DNA from 3 places in the Streptomyces sp. NPDC101165 genome. Region 2 is predicted to be linked to each of the others. Evidence: riboswitches for the same ligand, from Rfam matches in the RefSeq annotation. Region 2 holds a riboswitch; each other region holds the start of a gene.
The links. Region 2 has a riboswitch for cobalamin ahead of ACIRVH_RS26955 (CbtB-domain containing protein). Riboswitches for the same ligand answer to the same signal wherever they lie in the genome.
Positions count from the first base shown of each region.

Region 1: another riboswitch for cobalamin. It lies ahead of ACIRVH_RS21560 (cobalamin biosynthesis protein); the one in region 2 lies ahead of ACIRVH_RS26955 (CbtB-domain containing protein).
Region 3: another riboswitch for cobalamin. It lies ahead of ACIRVH_RS11185 (ribonucleoside-diphosphate reductase subunit alpha); the one in region 2 lies ahead of ACIRVH_RS26955 (CbtB-domain containing protein).

Region 1 is NZ_JBIWPG010000009.1:330,145-337,259, reverse strand. It holds gene ACIRVH_RS21585 (alpha/beta hydrolase) at 1-562, opposite strand, end outside; gene ACIRVH_RS21580 (class II aldolase/adducin family protein) at 822-1,496, opposite strand; gene ACIRVH_RS21575 (lysozyme) at 1,685-2,446, shown strand; gene ACIRVH_RS21570 (anion permease) at 2,590-3,837, shown strand; gene ACIRVH_RS21565 (hypothetical protein) at 3,866-4,093, shown strand; cobalamin riboswitch at 4,339-4,481, shown strand; gene ACIRVH_RS21560 (cobalamin biosynthesis protein) at 4,581-5,525, shown strand; gene ACIRVH_RS21555 (cobyric acid synthase) at 5,522-7,054, shown strand; gene cobN (cobaltochelatase subunit CobN) at 7,051-7,115, shown strand, end outside.
Region 2 is NZ_JBIWPG010000012.1:286,889-294,003, forward strand. It holds partial or broken gene ACIRVH_RS26925 (Pls/PosA family non-ribosomal peptide synthetase) at 1-141, shown strand, start outside; partial or broken gene ACIRVH_RS26930 (MFS transporter) at 308-777, shown strand; partial or broken gene ACIRVH_RS26935 (hypothetical protein) at 951-1,145, shown strand; gene ACIRVH_RS26940 (histidine phosphatase family protein) at 1,264-1,842, shown strand; gene ACIRVH_RS26945 (hypothetical protein) at 1,849-2,202, opposite strand; gene ACIRVH_RS26950 (CbtA family protein) at 2,295-3,047, opposite strand; gene ACIRVH_RS26955 (CbtB-domain containing protein) at 3,069-3,290, opposite strand; cobalamin riboswitch at 3,327-3,469, opposite strand; gene ACIRVH_RS26960 (MMPL family transporter) at 3,582-5,768, opposite strand; gene ACIRVH_RS26965 (rhodanese-like domain-containing protein) at 6,347-6,934, opposite strand; gene ACIRVH_RS26970 (metal-sensitive transcriptional regulator) at 7,016-7,115, shown strand, end outside.
Region 3 is NZ_JBIWPG010000004.1:455,077-462,191, forward strand. It holds gene ACIRVH_RS11180 (ribonucleotide-diphosphate reductase subunit beta) at 1-435, opposite strand, end outside; gene ACIRVH_RS11185 (ribonucleoside-diphosphate reductase subunit alpha) at 435-2,813, opposite strand; cobalamin riboswitch at 2,938-3,097, opposite strand; gene mctP (monocarboxylate uptake permease MctP) at 3,217-4,827, opposite strand; gene ACIRVH_RS11195 (DUF3311 domain-containing protein) at 4,824-5,090, opposite strand; gene ACIRVH_RS11200 (GntR family transcriptional regulator) at 5,227-5,991, opposite strand; gene nagB (glucosamine-6-phosphate deaminase) at 6,195-6,980, opposite strand.

The DNA.
Region 1 (7,115 bases), on a different contig from region 2:
GCGCGAGGATCGGCAGCCGGCGGGCGTGCAGGAACTCCATGACGTTCATGGCGTGCTCGCGGGTGGTGCCGAGGCCGTGCACGGCGATCACCCAGGTGTCCCGGTAGCCGGGCACGAACCAGGCGGGCAGGGCGCCGAGTTCGCCGGGCACGTCGATGTCGGCGTGTTCGAGGCCGAGGGCGGCGTCCGGGTTGCCGACGTGCACGTTCGGGGTGAGCCACACGGAGTCGCCGGCGGCGAGGGTGCCGTGCGTGACGCGTACGAGGCGGCGTACGACGGTGTCGGCGGTGTGCGCGGCCGTCGCCAGGACGGGGCCGACGACCGCGTGCGACCCGTCGCCGGCCAGGCCGTACGTGCCGGGGCGCAGCGAGGCCAGGTCGCGGGTGAGGGTGATCTGTCCCGCGGCCGTGCCGTGCACGGTGAGCCGGGGTTCGGTGGGCAGCGGGCGACCGGGGGGCACCTTCAGCGCGGCGTCACTGGCGAGCCGCCCGGCGGCCACGGAGGCCGCGCCGGCGGCCAGAACAGCGGTGAGTGCGGCGGCGGTCGCTCTGACGGTGCCCACGGGTTCCAGTGTCGTGCGGGTTCTCGATACGGGCCAGCGGAACGGTGAGGGTGGCCGGGATCCGGCGGGGTACGGGAGGGCGCGGCACAGCCGGAGGCGTGCGCTGCGGCTGAGCGCCGTTGCGGAGACGTGCGCCGTGGCCGAGCGCCGCTGCGGCGGAGAGAGCCGATGGGCAGGACCGGGCCGGGCCGGTGCGGCGCGCGGCCGGGCGACCGGGCTGCCAGGCGGTGAAGGCGAGCAGGCTGCCAGGCGGCCCGGGTCAGCCGCGTTGGCCGTAGCCCTTCAAACGCGCGCTGGCCTCCTCCATCTGTACGTCCGTCAACAGGGAGGGCGTCAGGCCCGGCGCGGACGATGCCGTCAGCCACAGGCGGCACATCCACTCCAGCTGGGCGGTGCGGTCGTAGGCCTGGTCGAGGCTGGCGCCGTAGGTGATCGTGCCGTGGTTCTGCAGGAGGCAGCCGGAGCGGTCGGCGAGGGCGTCGAGCATGTTCGCGGCCAGCTCGTCGGTGCCGTAGGTGGCATAGCGGGCGACGCGCACGCGTCCGCCGAGGGCGCCGGCCATGTAGTGGATCGGCGGCAGCTCGGTCACGAGGGTGGAGACGGCCGTGGCGTGCACGGCGTGGGTGTGGACGACGGCCCGGGCGTCGGTCGTGCGGTAGACGGCGAGGTGCATGGGCAGTTCGCTGGTCGGTCCCAGTGTGCCGAGCACCTGGCGCCCGTCGAGGTCGACGCCGGTGATGTCGTCCGGGGTCAGCCGGTCGTAGGGCACGCCCGAAGGGGTGACCAGTACGACGTCCCCGACGCGTGCCGAGACGTTTCCCGAGGTGCCGACGACCAGGCCGTCGGCTACCGTCCGGCGGGCCGTGGCGACCAGCGCCTCCCAGACGCGCGCCGCTTCCGCTTCCCGCTCCGCTTCCCGCCGCTGTTCAGCCATGCCGTGATCCTGCCAGCCGGCCCGGCTCGGAGCGGCCCGTCGGCGCGCTTCGGACCGGAACCCGTACCGCCGAACGGGTGAAGACCACCGCGAAAAACCCGAAATCATCATGTTTCAAGTGATCATCAGGCATTCAATGATCTTTCTTACTCACTGGACGCCGTTCCACCGCCACTCCAGGGGGACACATGCCTCGTGCTCGCACCGCCTCCCGCTCCCGTCGCCGCGCGGTCGTGCTCGCGGCCGCCACCGCGGCCCTCGCCCTCACGGGCAGCCAGGCCGCGGCCGCCGGGGCACCGGCCTCCGCCGTGGGCCCGCTCAGAGGGCACGACGTGTCGTCCCACCAGCAGCACGTCGACTTCCCCGCCGCCCGGTCGGACGGCGCACGGTTCACCTACATCAAGGCGACCGAGTCCACGACCTACCGCAACCCCTACTTCGACCGGCAGTACGAAGGCGCACGCCAGGCGGGCCTGGTCCGGGGCGCGTACCACTTCGCACGGCCGGACCGCTCCTCGGGCGCCGAGCAGGCCGCGTACTTCGTGCAGCACGGCGGGGACTGGCGGGCGGACGGCTGGACGCTGCCGCCCGCGCTCGACATCGAGTACAACCCGTACGACGACGAGCACAAGTGCTACGGGCTGGGCTGGACGGGGATGGTCGACTGGATCCGCTCCTTCAGCGACGAGGTCGAGCGGGAGACCGGCCGGCGTCCGGTCATCTACACCACCGCCCACTGGTGGCAGGCCTGCACCGGCGACAGCCGCGCCTTCGCCGCGGACCACCCCCTGTGGATCGCCCGGCACGGCACGTCGGACCCGGGAGAACTGCCGGGCGGCTGGACGCAGTGGACCTTCTGGCAGTTCGGCACCGAGGGCGGTCTGCCGGGTGACCAGAATCTCTTCAACGGGCCGCCGAGCCGGCTGCGGGCCTTCGCGCGGGGTTGGTAGCCAAGGGGCGCCTGGGGCTTGGATCCGAACGAAATCCCACCCACCCCCCTGATGACACCCTGACGCCCGCCCCAGTTCACCTTCCGTTCACCCAGGTTGCCTACGGTCCAACAGCCAACGACCTCGAACGATTGCCTGGGTAAATGGAAAACTTCTCGCTGATCCTCGCGATTGTGGTGGTAACCGCACTTGCGTTCGATTTCACGAACGGTTTTCATGACACCGCCAACGCGATGGCCACCACCATCTCGACCGGTGCACTCAAGCCCAAGGTCGCGGTGGTCATGTCCGCCGCCCTCAACCTTGTAGGCGCTTTCCTCTCCGTGGAGGTCGCCAACACGATCTCCAAGGGCCTGGTCGATGAGACCGGCATCCGTCCCGAGGTCATATTCGCCGCCCTGGTCGGCGCGATCCTCTGGAACCTGCTGACCTGGCTGGTCGGACTGCCGTCCAGCTCCTCGCACGCCCTGATGGGCGGCCTGATCGGCGCCACCGTCGCCTCCGCCGGCTTCGGTGCCGTCCACAGTGACGTGCTCGTCACCAAGGTGCTGCTCCCGGCGGTCGCCGCGCCGATCGTCGCGGGTCTCGCCGCGATGCTGGCCACCCGCTTCTCCTACGGCATCGGCAAGAACGCCGAAGGCGAGGCCACCCGCAAGGGCTACCGCGCCGGTCAGATCGCCTCCGCCGGTCTGGTCTCCCTCGCCCACGGCACCAACGACGCGCAGAAGACGATGGGCATCATCACCCTCGCCCTCATCGCGGGCGGCGCCATCGCCCCCGGCTCCAACCCTCCCACCTGGGTCATCCTCTCCGCGGGTCTGGCCATCGCGCTCGGCACCTACATCGGCGGCTGGCGCATCATCCGCACCATGGGCAAGGGCCTGACCGACCTGGAGCCGCGACAGGGCTTCGCCGCCCAGACCAGCGCGGCCACGGCCATCCTGGCCTCCTCGCACCTCGGCTTCTCCCTCTCCACCACCCACGTCGTCTCCGGCTCGGTGATGGGTGCGGGCCTGGGCCGCAAGGGCGGTGTGGTCCGCTGGTCCACCGCGACCCGCATGTTCATCGCCTGGGGGCTGACCCTGCCGGCCGCCGCGCTGGTCGGCGCGGGCGCCGAGTCCGTCACGGACCTGGGTGACTGGGGCACCGCGGCCGTCGCCGTCTTCCTGGTCGGTGCCAGCGCCGCGATCTGGAAGATCTCCCGCCGCGAGGTCGTGGACCACACCAACGTCGTCGACGACACGGTGGAGCCGGCCGGTGTGGTGACCACCGCCATCGCCGCGGTGACCCCGCCGCCCGCGGGCACCGTCGCCGAGGGTCTGTCGGCCACGATCCCGGCGCAGGCCACCACCGAACCGGCTCCGGCGACCCCGCCGGCCGCCGCAGTCTGACCGCCCGGAAACTGAAGGAAGCATCCCCATGAAGATCGACTGGGCGGCCCTCGGCTCCGTCTTCGGCGTCAGCCTCGCGTTCACGGTGGGCCTGGTGGCCCTGTTCACCCTCGGCGTCAACGGCCTGTCGCGCCGCGAGAAGGCCACGGCGCAGGGTGGGTCCGCGGCGCTGTCCGTGACCGGTGCGTACGTGTGCTTCGCGGCCTGTGCCGCTGCGGTGGCGTACGGGATCTATCTGATCGTGGCGAAGCCCTGACACCGAAGTCTCTCCCTCGTCCGCCCTGTCGGCACCGCTCCAGCGGAACGACAGGGCGGACGCATGTCCGCCCCTGAGACGTACGCGCCGGTGCGGGCCGTGACGGTCCGTGAGTACGAACGGGAGCCCCGAGTGCCGCCCGAGGGAGTGGAATTCACCGCAACCCGGTCGCTCGGCGCCGCCCCGCGTGCCCGCGGTGTGGGCCTCAGCACAGTCCGGCATCCCAGGTCAAAGGCAAGTTGACGGCCCTTCCGGGCGCGTGGTGGACTGCCCAGGCCATGTACGGCGGCAGGAGAGGAAGCCGGTGCGAATCCGGCGCGGTCCCGCCACTGTCACCGGGGAAGAAATCCCCGGGAGCCAGGAACTCTCACCGCCGGTCTCGTCGAACCAGGGCGTGGACACCCTGAGTGAGGACATATCGCCATGCGCGGCTGCCGATTGAGGTTCAGTAACCAGGCCCTGCCTGCCCCCACGGCCGGCTGAGCCGATGGGTGCCGATCGCTGCTACGCGTACGGCGCCGCCGCCGGCCTCCTCGGCGACCTGGTCCTCGGCGATCCGCGCCGTGGGCACCCGGTCGCCGCGTTCGGCCGGGCAGCCGCCGCCGTGGAACGCGCGCTGTGGCACGACCACCGCGGCTGGGGTGCGCTGCACACCGCCGTGTGCGCCGGAGGTGCCGTCGCGCTGGGGGCCGTGGCCGAGCGGGCCGTGCGCCGCTCCCCCGTCGCTTCCGTCGCGCTGACCGCCGCCGCCACCTGGGCCGTGGTCGGGGGTACTTCGCTCGCCCGGGAGGCGTGGACCGTCGGGCGCGCGCTGGAGGCCGGGGACGTCGAGGCGGCCCGGGCGCGGCTGCCGCATCTGTGCGGGCGGGATCCGCAGGCCCTCGACGCCGACGGGATCGCCCGGGCCGTGGTCGAGTCCGTCGCCGAGAACACCTCCGACGCCGTCGTGGGCGCGCTCGTGTGGGGTGCGGTGGGCGGGGTGCCGGGGCTGCTCGGGTTCCGGGCCGTCAACACCCTGGACGCGATGGTGGGGCACAGGTCGGCCCGCTTCCGGCGCTACGGCTGGGCCTCCGCCCGGCTCGACGACCTCGTCGGCTGGCCGGGGGCGCGGCTGACCGCCGTACTCGCCGCCGTGGCCGGACCGGACCCCCGCGGCGCCGTGCGTGCCTGGCGGGCGGACGCCCGCAAGCACCCGAGCCCCAACGCCGGGCCCGTCGAGGCCTCGTTCGCGGGTGCCCTCGGTGTGCGGCTGGGCGGGACGCTCTCCTACGGCGGGCGCGTCGAACACCGGCCCGTACTGGGCGGGGACACCGGACGGGCCGTCCGGGTCACCGACATCGACCGGGCCGTACGGCTCTCCCGCCGGGTCGGCCTGCTCGCGCTCGGCGTCACGGTCGCCGCGCGCCGACTCGTGAAGGGACGTGGGAAGTGAACGGTGGTCTTCTCGTCGCCGGCACCACCTCCGACGCCGGCAAGAGCGTCGTGACGGCCGGGATCTGCCGGTGGCTGGTGCGCCAGGGCGTCAAGGTCGCGCCCTTCAAGGCGCAGAACATGTCCCTCAACTCGTTCGTGACCCGGGAGGGCGCCGAGATCGGGCGGGCCCAGGCCATGCAGGCCCAGGCCTGTCGTGTCGAGCCGACCGCGCTGATGAACCCCGTGCTGCTCAAGCCCGGTGGCGAGCAGAGCAGCCAGGTGGTGCTGCTCGGCAAGCCGGTGGGCGAGCTGAGCGCACGCGGGTACCACGGGGGGCGCCAACAGCAGCTGCTCGGCACGGTGCTGGACTGTCTGGCCGAGTTGCGGGGCACGTATGACGCGGTGATCTGTGAGGGGGCCGGTTCGCCCGCGGAGATCAATCTGCGGCGTACCGACATCGTGAACATGGGGATCGCGCGGAACGCGCGGCTGCCCGTGCTGGTGGTGGGCGACATCGACCGCGGGGGCGTGTTCGCCTCCTTCTTCGGAACCGTCGCGCTGCTGTCCCGGGAGGACCAGGAGCTGGTCGCCGGGTTCCTGGTGAACAAGTTCCGTGGGGATGTCAGCCTGCTGGAGCCGGGGTTGGACATGCTGCACGGGCTCACCGGGCGGCACACCTACGGCGTGCTGCCGTTCCGGCACGGGCTCGGTATCGACGAGGAGGACGGACTGAGGGTCTCGCTGCGCGGGACCGTGCGGGAGTCGAACACCGCCCCGCCCGTCGGCGAGGACGTGCTGCGGGTAGCGGTCTGCGCGCTCCCGCTCATGTCCAACTTTACGGACGTGGACGCGCTGGCCGCCGAACCGGGCGTCGTCGTGCGGTTCGTGGACCGGCCGGAGGAGCTGGCGGACGCCGACCTCGTGGTGATCCCGGGGACCCGGGGGACGGTCAGGGCCCTCGCCTGGCTGCGGGAGCGGGGCCTCGCGGACGCCCTCGTCAGAAGGGCCGCGGAGGGACGCCCGGTTCTCGGCGTCTGCGGCGGCTTCCAGATCCTCGGCGAGCACATCGAGGACGAGGTCGAGTCGCGCGCCGGCAGCGTCGCGGGGCTCGGAGTGCTCCCCGTGCGGGTGCGGTTCGCCCGCGAGAAGACCCTCACCCGGCCGACCGGGGAAGCCCTCGGGGAGCGGGTCGAGGGCTACGAGATCCATCACGGGGTCGCCTCCGTCGAGGGAGGGGAGGCGTTCATCACCGATGGCAGGGGACACGGCCTGGACGGCTGCCGGGTCGGTCAGACCTGGGGCACGCACTGGCACGGCTCGCTGGAGTCGGACGGTTTCCGGCGGGCCTTCCTGCGCGAGGTGGCGGCCGCCGCGGGGCGCCGCTTCGTACCGGCCCCCGACACCTCGTTCGCCGCGCTGCGCGAGGAGCAGCTCGACCGGCTCGGCGACCTGATCGAACAGCACGCGGACACGGACGCGCTCTGGCGGCTCATCGAGTCGGGCGCGCCGCAAGGACTGCCTTTCATTCCACCGGGAGCGCCCGCATGAGCACAGTGTTGTTGTTGTCGACCGCCGACACCGATCTGCTGGCGGCCCGGGCCTCCGGCGC
Region 2 (7,115 bases):
TTCGTCCACTACGGCACCACGCTCGGCGACCAGGCACAGCTCGCCCCCGACTCCTTCCTGATGAAGGGCGAGGAAGTCCCCCCTGCAGCACGGTGGGAGGGAAATCCCGCCCGGGAAGCAGATGCCGCCGGCGAACGGTAGGCCAACCGACCGATCTACAGCCGACCGTCACGGTGCCCGTATCGGCAATGACCGCAAGGACGCCGGGAGAGACCCGGAGTACAGCTCTCGAAGCACCATGAGGATCCCGTCACGGTCGTCGCCGGGGGTCAAAGGCAGAGTGCCGGGCAGGCGGCTGCTGCGGATCGTGACCAGCCTCAACACCCCTTCCAGCGGGGCCGCACTGCCCGCACTGTGCGTCACGCAGATCACCAACTGGGGCATCGTGTACTACGCGTTCCCCGTCCTGAACCCGCAGATCACCGCCGACACCGGATGGTCCACAGGAGCGACCACGGCCGCTCTCTCCACGGCACTGCTGGTCTCCCCCCTGGCGGGGATCCGCATCGGTCGCATGCTCGACCCCCGCGGGCCGCACACAATGATGACCGCCGGCTCGGCCCTTGGCGCGCTCAGCCTCCTGATCGTGGCCACAGTCCCAACACCGCCATCTTCACCCTCGGCTGGCTGCTCGCCTGACTCGCCAAGGCCTCCACCTTCTACCAGCCGGCCTTCGCCGCCCTGACCCGATGGTGAGCCCCGGACCACGTCCGCGCCCTGACCGTCGTGACACTCGCGGGCGGTTTCGCCTCCACCGTCTTCGCCCCAGCGACTGCAACATCCCATACTTGCGCCCACCTGGCCCATTGTGAGTTGCCCAGTCGCCGACGCGCCTGCGACACAGAAGATGAGCCACTGGGGCAGCGTCATCGTGTTCAGGATGGGCCCAACTGCCACGGTGGCCTTCTTGGCCTCACCTGCAGAGCACCGCTACAGCCCCACAATGGCATGTCTACGACATCCACTCCCCGCGCGTGCCCGGCGCGGGCGAGGCGGCCGACCTCCTGCGCCTCGGGCTCGCGGCCATCCCGGCCGAACGCCTGTGGGTCAACCCGGACTGCGGGCTCAAGACCCGCGGCTGGCCGGAGGTACGGGCCTCCCTGGAGAACCTGGTCACCGCGACGCGGACCGTGCGCACGGAGATCCAGTCACCGAGCCCGCCCCGGCCGGGGCGGGTCTGCACGGCTGCCCCGCAAGCCCGTACCGTCGTACGCACACAGTCCAGACACCCCGCCCCACGGCGGAAGCAGGAGGAGCAACCGCGTGACCAGCCGCGTCACTCTCATCTCACCCGCGACCACGCCCTCGCTGCGGCGGGCCCGCTTCGACGACGGCGACTCGATCGAGGACGGCGCGGCGGCACGGGCCAGGTCGGCGGCCGGGTCCCTGCCCGCACCAGGCCGCGTCCTCGCCTCTCCCAGCGTGCGCTGCCGGGAGACGGCCTCCGCGCTCGGCCTCGACGCCTCGGTGGAACCGGAGCTCTCGGGCCTCGACGTGGGCCGGTGGCGGGGGCGGACGCTGGACGACGTCGGTGCCGCCGAGCCGGAGATGGTGACCCGCTGGCTGGCCGATCCCGGGGCTGCACCGCACGGCGGCGAGTCGGTGCGGGAGCTGTGTGCACGGGTCGCGCGCTGGCTGGACACGAGTGGACTGGCGGACGGCAGGACGATCGCCGTGGTGGAGCCCGATGTCGTACGGGCCGTGGTGGTACACGCGTTGGGCGCGCCCGAGGCGGCGTTCTGGCGCCTCGACGTCCCGCCGCTCACGGCGACGGAGGTCACCGGCCGGTCCGGGCGCTGGAACGTGCGCCTCGGACACGGCCTCGCCCAGCCGGGGGACTGACGGCGGTCAGGGAGTGGCGTCCCGATGGCGACGCAGCAGTGCCGCGATGGCGCACCGCAGGCAGTCGGTGTCCGTGTCGCCGGTCGTGCCGTGGTCGCCGTGGCAGTCGACCGTCGTCCGTCGGCCCGCGCCCTCATCCGGTGTGCGGCAGGCAGCCGTTGGGCCATCGACCAGGGCTGCCAGCTCGTCGAGAAATCTCTCGGTCCGTTTGACCTGCTGGGCGAGCACCCGTACCCGCGCGCTCTGGCCGCCGATCTGGCGTCGGCTGGCGATGAGTTGGGCGTACTCCTCCATGGTCAGGGCGACCGCCTCGCGTCCGCCGAGAGTGATGTGGCACGGTTCGGGACGTTGTCTGGCCACTCGGCTCCTCCGCTCGTCGCCTCCGCAGGTGTCCCGGAAACGGGAGAGGGCCCCCGGACGGTTCCGAAGGGCCCTCTCGTGTCCTGAACAGATCAGTGCGTGGCGGGAACTCTCCGCCCGGACGCGGCCGTCGCGGGCTTCGGGTTCAGCTGCCGCTCGGCCAACTCGCCGAAGAGCAGGCCGAATCCACCCCACAGTACGGCCTGGATGGCCAGTGCGGAGAGGCGGAACCGCCACAGCAGGGTGGCTGGGAAGTCCTTCGGCACCTCGTTGACGGCCGGCAGGAAGGCGTAGGCCAGGCCGATCACGACGGCGAAGGCGGCGACCGCAACGACGGTCGCGTACCAGGTGCCCAGGGAAGGCGCCAGGCGCTTGCCCAGGATGGTGGCGGCGACCACCAGGAGCACGCTGAGCAGCATCATCAGGAAGTACAGGGTCGTCCGCTTGCCGATGGTGTCGGGATCACCGACCGACGGCGGGTTGGCCGGGTACTTCAGGAACGGGACGACGTACACGGCGAGCAGTGCACAGCTGGACAGCAGCAGCGCGGTCGCCCGCGGGCTGAAGCGGCCGACACGGCCGAGCGCGACGCAGAAGGCGAGCGCGGCGATGCCGCCGAAGGCGACCCCGTAGATGAGGACGCCGGTGGCCAGGCCCGCGGTGGACTGCAGGGAGCGGGAGACGACCTCCATCCCGTGCTCGTGGGAGTGGGCGTCCTCGAAGCTGATCGCGCTGTCGACGTTCGGCTCACCCAGGAAGTAGGCGGCTACGAGGGCGAGCACGCCGGCGGCCAGGCCGGCGAGCATGCCCCGCACGAGAAGGTTTCTCACGGTTGCGGAGTTCATGGTCGAGCGGCGTCCCTCGCGTCAGTGGCAGGGGAAGCCGAGAAGGTGGCGTGCGTCGTGCACCCACTCGTGGACGTCCGTGCCGTTGAACACGGAGGTGGCGCCCTGCTCGGCGCCGACGAAGTACAGCAGGACGAGCATGAGGATGCCGAAGAAGACCGCCCACGGTGCGATCGCCTTCAGCGGCAGCGTGGCGGGAACGGCGGGGGTGGTGGCTGTCGGCTGGGCGACGGTCTGCGCCATGGCAGGACCTCCTCTGGGAGTTCGCGTCCCATCTCGGTGGTGCACATGACGACGGCCACGGGTCTGACTCACGGGCCACCCAGGGGTGTTCCGCATACAGTGGCGCGACCGTTCCGGATTCCCACCGGCTTCCGACTCGCCGTCGTCGATATCGGACAGACCGTACCGCGTGGCGCGTGCATGGCCAAGACCGCGTGGTCCGTCGTGATCTTCCTCTCGCGTCGGCGCTGCGCCGACGGGCTGGGTCTGCCGGGCTGTGCGGCCCGGCAGACCTGCTCCGTCCTCGTGTCGCTAGCCGCGCCGACCCGACGGATCGGATGCGACCGTGTCCCGGTTCTGGCCGGGAACCGAGCCGGCGTCAGGAGATCCGGCACCGGTTGCCACTTGCCGCGCCTGGTCCCCGTGGCCCGGCCACCAGGCGGCGTGGCCGATCAGCGCGGTGAGGCTCGGCGTGAAGAACATCGCCATCACGAAGGCGGCGACCGCGATGCCGAAGGAGACCGCGAAACCCATCTCCGTGAGCAGCGCGTTGCCCGCCAGCATCATCGTGGCGAAGGTCGCCGCGAGGATGAAGCCGGCCGCCGCGACGGTCGGTCCGGCGTGCCGGAGCGCCATGCCGGCCGCCTCGCGGGGCTCGCGGCCCTCGCGGGCCTCCTCGCGGAGCCGGGCGATCATGAGGATGTTGTAGTCGGTGCCGATGGCCACCACGAACAGATACATGATCACCGGGAGCATGAACATCAGACCCGAGTGTCCCTGTCCCTCCTGGAAGATCCAGACCGTGGCGCCGAGCGTGGCACCGAAGCCGAGCCCCACCGAGGCCATCAGGTACCAGGGGGCGACCACACTGCGCAGCAGCAGCCCCAGGATGACCATGATGAGGAGGGCGGCCACGGGGAAGACCGTCCGGTAGTCGTGGTTGACCGCCGTGGCGATGTCCTTGAAGATCGAGGACATACCGCCGACGAGGGCTTCGGTGCCCTCGGGTGCGTCGGAGTGCGCGACGTCGCGCACCTCGCCCACGGCGTCGATCGCCTTGTCCGTCGACGCCTCGTACTTGAGCGTGACGGTGAAGTCGGCGGTGGTGCCGCCCTTGTTCAGCTGGGCCAGACGGGCGTTCGCGACGCCGTCCACGGCACCGAGCTTCTGCGCGTACGCGTCCAGGCCGGACTTGTCCAGCGGCTTGCCGTCGGTGCTGGACAGGAAGACGTCGGTGGGTGCGGCCGCGCCCGCCGAGTACGCCTTCTGCATCTCGTCCTGGACGACCATGGACTCCTTGGTCTTGGGCATGGAGCCCGCCGCCAGGTCGAACGTGGCGTTGAAGCCGAGGGTGCCGAGCGACAGTGCGACCAGGACGAGGCCGGACAGCGCGGCGGTCAGCGCCGGGCGGCGCTGCACGCCCCGGCCGAGGGCGGCGAACCGGGCGTTCTCCGGCTCCCGTTGCCAGGACTTGGAGGGCCAGAAGACCTTCGGTCCGATGAGCGAGACCACGGCCGGGATCAGGGTCAGGCCCGCGACCAGCGTGGCGGCGACCGCGATGGCGAGGGCGGGGCCCATCTGCTTGAGGAAGCCGAGCGTGGACAGCGCCAGCGCGAGGAAGGCGATGATGACCGCTCCGGCGGCCGAGGCGATGGCCTCGCCGACCCGGTCGACCGCGTTGATCATGGCCTGCTTCGGCTCGTCGCCGGCGCGCAGGCGCTCGCGGTAGCGGAACATCAGGAAGAGGAAGTAGTCCGTGCCCACACCGAAGAGCACGACGATCAGGATCGACGAGATCGAGCTGTTGGCCTGCAGGTCGAACAGCTTGGTGGCGTAGGCGATCAGGCCGTTGGCGACGGCGGACACCACGCCGATCAGGACCAGGGGGAGGATCGCCAGGATCGGCGCCCGGAAGATGATCAGCAGGGTGATCAGGATGATCGCGAAGGTGCCGATTCCGATCAGCGCCTGCCCGCGTTTGGACGAGTCCTGCTGGTCGAGGGCCTGCGCGGCGGAGCCTCCGAGCTTGACGTCGAGGTTCGTGCCCGTGGTCAGTTTCTTGACGTCATCGCGCAACGCCTTGGCCGCGTCGATCTGTTTGGGCTGGCCGGCGTTCCTGCTGTCCATCTGCACCAGGGTCAGGTCATACCTGCCGTCCTTGGACGGCTGGCCGGGGACGACCTTCTGCACCTGGTCGATGTGCTTGCTGCCCAGTTGTGAAGTGATCCGGGCGATGTCCTGTTTGTCGGCGGCGGTGAGCTTGCCGCCGTCGGTGCGTTGGTACAGCGCGATCGCGGACGGGGTGAAGGCGCTGGGGAACGCCTTCGCCTGTAGCTCCGCCGCTTTGATCGACTCGTAACTCTTTGGCAGGAAACTGCTCTCGTCGCTGTTCGAGGGCAGGCTCGGCGCGGTGGCGACGATCGCCACCGCCGCGATGAGCCATGCCACGATCGTCCAGACGGGATGACGGACGACGGCATTCCCAATGCGTCGGAACATGCGGAAGGTCCTCCTGGACAGGAAGATCACCGCAGCCCGGGGAGCGGACCCTGGCATCGGCGACCCTGACCGGCCGTCACTCTCGGGCCGGTCGAATGGTTGTCTTGTGATGCGATCGTAGTGACCGCACGCCGAGATCATTCCATCGCGCGACGCCTGGCCGGGAAAAACCCTTCTCTTTTCAGTCACGGCAGTTCATGCGGGGCTTGACGCGTGAACTCCCGTCTGAATGACGGGTGTTGGCGTGCGCCGCGCAGGACGGCGGCCGACACATGGACGCCCTATGGTCGCGCCTACCGCACGCCACTGTCCGGATCCGGCTCCGGCGTACGGACTTCCCCGGCGCTCACCTGCCGTGCCCCGTCGGCGCCCGTGAGGCATGCGCGCGAACACCGTGCACCCGGGGTTCGTCGAGACCGAGATGACCACCTCCGCGCCGCCGGTGGCCTCACCCCGCACGGCGGCGGCAAGTCCGTCTCGGACACGCTGCGTTCGTGAGCCGTTTCTCTGTGGAGTGAGGGCCTTGCGAATCTCCGGGGCGGCCGCGCAGCGTGCGTGGGCGCCCCGGAGCGTGTGGCTCAACGGCTGCGCAGGGCGGTGAGCGTGGCGTCGAGGTCGGCCGCGCGGGGACGGTTGTGCGGCAGCTTGCCGAGCAGGGCGGCCATGCCGCAGGTGTTGGTGAGCGCGGAGAAGACGAGACCGCCCGCAACGCCCGCCGACAGGATCTGGAAGGCCGGGTGCACGAGCAGCCCAAGGCCTATGCCGGCGAGCACCAGTGCGCCCGCCGTGAACCGGACCTGCCGCTCCATGCTCCAGCCGGCCCGGGTGTCACAGGCTGCGGGTTGCTGCAGGTCGTGGCCCGCGGCGGCCCAGCCGCTGGTGCCGCCGGCCAGGGTGGCGGTGGGTATGCCCTGCTCCGCGAGCAGCTTGCAGGCGTTCTCGGAGCGGGCTCCGGAGGCGCACACGACCAGGACGTCGCCGCGGTCGGCGGCGTGCCGGATCTCGGGCAGGGCGCGCCGGATCTGGTCCAGGGGGATGTTGAGGGCGCCGGGCAGGTGGCCCGAGGCGTACTCACCGGGGGTGCGTACGTCGATGACGGTCAGCTCGTCCAGCCGGGTGCGGGCCTGGTCGGTGCGGAGGGCGATGGGGGCGAGGGGGGCGTTCATGGCAGATGTGATCCTTGGTGTTCGACGCCGTCCCGTACCGGGACGTACAGTACCCCTAGGGGTATTTTTGGAGGAGTGATCGTGGAACTGGAACTCGCTGGTACGGAGCTGAAGTCCGTCCTGAACCGGCTGCGTCGCGCGCAGGGCCAGATCTCCGGCGTGATCCGGATGATCGAGGAGG
Region 3 (7,115 bases), on a different contig from region 2:
GCAGAACCCGGCCTTCTCACGGATCGACGGGATGTTCTCCACGGCCGCGAAGGCGGCGGCGCGGTCGTCCGGGTCGGGCAGGTAGGTGTCGAGCAGCGTCAGATAGAACTGGACGTGCACGGCCTCCTCGAAGAGCTGGCGCGACAGGTACAGGCGCGCCTCCGGGGAGTTGATGTGCTTGTACAGCGTCAGCACCAGGTTGTTCGCGACGATCGAGTCGCCCGTCGCGAAGAAGGCCACCAGACGGCCGATCAGGTGCTGCTCGGCCGGCGTCAGCTTGGCGAGGTCGGCGACGTCCGAGTGGAGGTCGACCTCCTCGACGGTCCAGGTGTTCTTGATGGCGTCCCGGTAGCGCTCGTAGAAGTCGGGGTAGCGCATGGGACGCAGGGTCAGTTCGAAGCCCGGGTCGAGCAGGTTCTGGTTACGGGTGGTCATTACTGGCAGGCCTCGCAGGACTCGGGGTTCTCAAGGGAGCAGGCGACGGCGTCGGGGTCGGCGGCCTGCTGCACGGGGATGGGTGTCTGGCTCTGCGCCTGGGCGGCGCGGGCGATGCGGGTCGCCGGGCGGGAGCGCAGGTAGTACGTCGTCTTCAGGCCCTGCTTCCAGGCGTACGCGTACATCGAGGAGAGCTTGCCGATCGTCGGCGTCTCCAGGAACAGGTTCAGGGACTGCGACTGGTCCAGGAACGGGGTGCGGGCCGCGGCCATGTCGATCAGGCCGCGCTGCGGGATCTCCCACGCCGTGCGGTACAGCGCCCGCACGTCGGCCGGGATCCACACGAAGTCCTGCACCGAGCCGTTGGAGTCGCGCAGCGCCTCACGGGTGCGCGCGTCCCAGACGCCCAGCTCCTTGAGGTCCTGCACCAGGTAGGAGTTGACCTGCAGGAACTCGCCGGACAGCGTCTCGCGCTTGAACAGGTTGGAGACCTGCGGCTCGATGCACTCGTACACGCCCGCGATGGAAGCGATGGTGGCGGTCGGGGCGATCGCCAGCAGCAGCGAGTTGCGCATGCCGACCGCGGCGATCCGCTCGCGCAGGGCCGCCCAGCGCTCGGGCCAGGTCAGCTCGGCGTCGTAGTGGTCGGGGTGCAGGACACCCCGGGCGGTCCGGGTCTTCTCCCAGGCCGGCAGCGCGCCGTTGCGCTCGGCCAGGTCGGTGGAGGCCTCGTACGCGGCGAGCATGATCCGCTCGGCGATCCGCGTCGACAGCGCCTTGGCCTCGGCGGAGTCGAAGGGCAGGCGCAGCTTGAAGAAGACGTCCTGCAGACCCATCGCACCCAGGCCCACCGGACGCCACCTGGCGTTGGAGCGGCCCGCCTGCTCGGTCGGGTAGAAGTTGATGTCGACCACGCGGTCGAGGAAGGTGACGGCCGTGCGGACCGTCTCGTCGAGGCGCTCCCAGTCGATGTCCCCGCCCCGCACGAAGGCACCGAGGTTGACCGAACCCAGGTTGCAGACCGCCGTCTCGCCGTCGTCGGTGACCTCCAGGATCTCCGTGCAGAGGTTCGAGGAGTGCACGACGTGGCCCGCCTCGGCCGTCTGGTTGGCGGTGCGGTTGGCGGCGTCCTTGAAGGTCATCCAGCCGTTGCCGGTCTGCGCGAGGGTGCGCATCATGCGGCCGTACAGGTCGCGGGCCGGGATGGTCTTCTTCGCGAGCCCGTTCGCCTCCGCCTTGCGGTACGCGGCGTCGAACTCCTCGCCCCACAGGTCGACCAGCTCCGGCACGTCCGCCGGGGAGAACAGCGACCACTGCTCGTCGGCGTTGACCCGGCGCATGAACTCGTCCGGGATCCAGTGCGCGAGGTTGAGGTTGTGGGTACGGCGGGCGTCCTCACCGGTGTTGTCGCGCAGCTCCAGGAACTCCTCGATGTCGGAGTGCCAGGTCTCCAGGTACACCGCGGCCGCGCCCTTGCGCCGGCCGCCCTGGTTCACGGCGGCCACCGAGGCGTCCAGGGTCTTCAGGAACGGGACGATGCCGTTGGAGTGCCCGTTGGTGCCGCGGATCAGCGAACCGCGGCTGCGGATCCGGGAGTACGACAGCCCGATGCCGCCGGCGTGCTTCGAGAGGCGGGCGACCTGGTGGTAGCGGTCGTAGATGGAGTCCAGCTCGTCCAGCGGGGAGTCGAGGAGGTAGCAGGACGACATCTGGGGGTGCCGCGTGCCGGAGTTGAAGAGGGTGGGGGAGGAGGGCAGGTAGTCGAGGCGGCTCATGAGCCCGTAGAGCGCGGCGACTTCGTCGACGGAGCGGGTCGTGTCGTCCTCGGCGAGACCCGCGGCGACGCGCAGCATGAAGTGCTGGGGCGTCTCGATCACCTTGCGGGTGAAGGGGTGGCGCAGCAGGTAGCGGCTGTGCAGGGTGCGCAGGCCGAAGTAGCCGAAGCGGTCGTCGCCGTTCGCGTCGATCAGCGTGTCGAGACGCGCGGCGTGCAGCCGTACGAACTCCGCCGTGCGGTCGGCGACCAGGCCCTCGCGGTGGCCCACGGCGACGGACTCGGTGAAGGACGTCACGCCCTGCGAGGCGGCCTCGGCGCGGATCGAGACGGTCAGCAGCCGGGCGGCCAGCCGGGAGTAGGCGGGGTCCTCGGAGATGAGGCCGGCGGCCGCCTCCGTGGCCAGCTCGCGCAGCTCCGCCTCGTCGGCCCGGGCGGACCGGCCCCGCAGCGCGGCCGCGGCGACCCGGCCGGGGTCGGCGTCGGGGAGGTCGGCGGTCAGCTCGGTCAGGGTCCGCAGCAGCGCGGCACCGGGACCGTCGGTCTCCACCGGAGCTGCGGTCGCCTGGACGGCTGAAGCCGGGTCGGCTGGCGCGATGGTCACGTGGGGCTCTCCCTCGCTCGGCACAGGGCCTGGCGGAGGGCAGGGGGCAGCACGAGCGCGCACGGCGTCGCGTCCACCAGCCCACTCCACGAGGCCCGGACGTCTGAAGGCACCCGGACCGGACGGCCGGGCGCGCGCTGGCGACAGGTCCTCGGACTGAACAGGCGTGCGGATGCACGCAAGTACACCGTTGCGGGACAGTTCCGGATTCGCACCGGATTCCCCTGTGGCGACAGCGAGGATGAGCATACATCTAGTGCCGGGTCGTGGTGTCACCCCCAGATGTTGTGTCTGTTGCGTGTTGCGGCGGCTTCAGAGGGTCAACAGCGGGCCGCCGTGGTGCGTGTTGTCGGCGGCCCGCTGCGGGTGGATCGTGGTTGCTCGCGCCCCTTCGGGGCGCGTCTCAGTGCCCGGCGCCTGCCGTGGCCGGCGGAAGTTCCACCTGAACTCCCGCGTCGCCCGCGTCCGCCGTGTAGTCCTCGGGGCGGGTCTCGTCGAGGCCCTCAGGGGCCTTCAGGGCCTTCAGGACGAAGGTCAGGACCACCGTGACGGCGACGTTCAGGACGAAGGCCGTGAGGCCGATGTAGCCGATCTCACCGATGCCCGGGATCTCCTTGGCGGAGCCGCCGAAGTGCTTCTGGGTCGGCGAGGCCACCCCGTAGGCGGCGACCGTGCCGTAGACCATGCCGACCGCCCAGCCGGCGAGCAGCGCCCAGCGGTGGAACCAACGGGTGAACAGGCCGCCGACCAGGGCCGGGAAGGTCTGCAGGATCCAGATGCCGCCCAGCAGCTGGAAGTTGATGGCGACCGTCTTGTCCATGGTGAGGACGAAGACCAGCGCGCCGACCTTGACCAGCAGCGACACGAGCTTGGAGACCTGGGCCTCCTGCTTCGGCGTGGCGTCCGGCCGGATGAAGTCCTTGTAGATGTTGCGGGTGAAGAGGTTCGCCGCGGCGATGGACATGATGGCCGCGGGCACGAGGGCACCGATGCCGATCGCCGCGAAGGCCACGCCCGCGAACCAGTCCGGGAACATGTTCTCGAACAGCTGCGGGATCGCCAACTGCCCGTTGGTGACGTTCACCCCGGCCGCGATCGCCATGAAGCCGAGCAGCGCGAGCAGGCCCAGCATCAGCGAGTACAGCGGCAGGATCGTGGTGTTGCGCCGGATCACCTCACGGCTCCGGGACGAGAGCGTCGCGGTGATCGAGTGCGGGTACATGAACAGCGCGAGCGCCGAACCGAGCGCCAGCGTGGCGTACGTCCACTGGCCCGCAGGGGCCGGTACGAGCCCGCCCGCACCCGCCTTCGTGAACTTCTCGCCGGCCTTGGCGAAGATGTCGTCGAACCCGCCCAGCTTGATCGGGATGTAGATGATCGCCACCGTGATGACGATGTAGATCAGCGTGTCCTTGACGAACGCGATCAGCGCGGGGGCGCGCAGACCCGACGAGTACGTGTACGCGGCCAGCACGCCGAAGGCGATGAGCAGCGGCAGGTCCTTCACGAACCAGTTGGTGTTCTCGCCGCCGCCGACGCCCATCACGTCCAGCACCGCCTGGATGCCGACGAGCTGGAGCGCGATGTACGGCATCGTCGCGAGGATGCCGGTGAGCGCCACGGCCAGCGACAGGCCCTTGGAGCCGAAGCGGCCGCGCACGAAGTCCGAGGTCGTCACATAGCCGTGCTTGTGCGAGACCGACCAGAGGCGGGGCAGGAACGTGAAGATCAGCGGGTAGACCAGGATGGTGTACGGCACGGCGAAGAAGCCGGCCGCCCCCGCCGTGTAGATCGCCGCCGGCACGGCGACGAAGGTGTACGCCGTGTACAGGTCGCCGCCGAGCAGGAACCAGGTGATCCAGGTGCCGAACGACCGTCCGCCCAGGCCCCATTCGTCCAGGGAGTGCTCGTTCTCGGCCCTGCGCCAGCGGGCGGCCAGGAAGCCCATGACCGTGACGGCCAGGAAGAAGAAGATGAAGACGCCGAGCGCGACGCCGTTGACGCCGTTCTTCACTGCGCCGCCCCCTTGTCCTGAGTGGCCCTGCGGGCGCTCTGGTCACGCTGCCAGAGCTGGTACGCGAGCATCGTGAGCGCAGTGGAGACCAGCACCCACAGCATCTGGTACCAGTAGAAGAACGGGATCCCGATGAACGCGGGGCCCGTCTTGGCGTACGAGCCCACCCACAGCATCGCCACGAAGGGCGCGACGAGACACAGGCCGATGATCACGCGGGCCGGCGTCACCACCGGTGGTCTCACTTCAGGCGTTTCGGACATGCCACGGCTCCGTCCCCTGGTTGATCACCTGTGTAATGCGCAGGCAATCTAGGTGACGGTGTCGTGGCAGCGGAAGACCTCGTCCGTACAACGGTATGTCGATTTGGAGGTTGTGGCGTGAAGACGCCAACTTCCCTCAGTCCTGCGGGCGCTTGAGCCTCGCCACGAACTTGTACCGGTCGCCCCGGTAGACGGAGCGCACCCACTCCACCGGCTTGCCCTCGCGGTCCAGGGAGTGACGGGAGAGCATCAGCATCGGCAGGCCCACGTCGGTGCCCAGCAGGCCCGCCTCGCGCGGGGTGGCCAGGGAGGTCTCGATGGTCTCCTCGGCCTCGGCGAGATGGACGTCGTAGACCTCGGCGAGCGCGGTGTACAGGGACGTGTACTTCACCAGCGAGCGCCTGAGCGCCGGGAAACGCTTGGCCGAAAGGTGGGTGGTCTCGATCGCCATCGGCTCGCCGTTGGCCATGCGCAGCCGCTCGATGCGCAGCACGCGTCCGCCGGCCGTGATGTCGAGCAGCTCCGCGAGCCGGTCGTCGGCCGTGATGTAGCCGATGTCGAGCAGCTGCGAGGTGGGCTCCAGGCCCTGGGCTCGCATGTCCTCCGTGTACGAGGTGAGTTGCAGCGCCTGCGAGACCTTCGGTTTAGCGACGAAGGTGCCCTTGCCCTGGATGCGCTCGAGGCGGCCCTCGACGACGAGCTCCTGCAGGGCCTGACGGACGGTGGTGCGGGAGGTGTCGAACTCGGCCGCCAGCGTGCGCTCGGGCGGGACCGGCGTGCCCGGCGCCTGTGTCTCCGTCATGTCGAGCAGATGCTTCTTCAAGCGGTAGTACTTGGGCACGCGCGCGGTACGGACCGTCGTCCCGGCCTCGTTCTCCGCACTGCCGACGTCGGTGCTCATGCTCTGCCTTCCCGGCTCCTGATGCCGAAAGCGACCGACATCCCATCGGCCACGGCTCACATCGTGGCACGGCTTCGCGCGTCAGGGCTCCACCCGCACGCTCCGTGATCTCCTCTATATACCGTCGCACCCATTGTTGGTCTAGTCCAACGGATGGTGCGCCGGTACCGGTGCGGGTGCCGGTACCGGCGCCGGTGTCCGGGCTAGATCCCCTGCCAGTCCGGCTTGTTCGCATAGGTGTGCCGGAAGTAGTCGGCCAGCTTGAGCTTGGACGCGGCGGCCTCGTCGACGACCACCGTGGCGTGCGGGTGCAGCTGGAGCGCGGAGGCCGGGCAGACGGCCGCGACCGGGCCCTCGACGGTCGCGGCGACCGCGTCCGCCTTGCCCTCGCCGGTCGCGAGCAGCACCAGGTGCCGGGCGTCCAGGATGGTGCCGATGCCCTGGGTGATCACGTGATGCGGCACCTGCTCGATGTCGCCGTCGAAGAAGCGCGCGTTGTCGATCCGGGTCTGCTCGGTCAGCGTCTTGATCCGGGTGCGCGAGGCGAGCGAGGAGCAGGGCTCGTTGAACCCGATGTGCCCGTCCGTCCCGATCCCCAGCAGCTGCAGGTCCACGCCGCCGGCCTCGGCGAGCGCCCTGTCGTACGTCTCGCACGCGGCCCGGACGTCCTCGGCCGTGCCGTCGGGCCCCATGAACGCGTCCATCCCGATACCGAGCGGCTCCAGCACCTCCCGGCGCAGCACCGAGCGGTAGGACTCGGGGTGCTCGGCGGGCAGTCCCACGTACTCGTCGAGCTGGGCTATTCGGGCCCGCGCGGTGTCCACGGCGCCGGAGCGCACCTTGGCGGTCAGCGCCTGGTAGATGGGCAGCGGGGTCGAGCCGGTGGCCACACCGAGCAGGGCGTCGGGCTTGCGCCGCAGCAACTGGGCCATGGCCTCGGCGATCAGCTCGCCGCCCGCCGCCGCGTCCGGAACGATGACAACTTCCACGCTGGGCCTGCCGTTCTGAAGAGGGCCTGGAGAACAGGGGAGAGGTCGGAGCAAGACTCTCTATGTGGTTTAGACCAATCTAACAGAATCGGACTCCCGGGCCCAGGCGAGACGTCCGCTATGTCGGCGAACCCC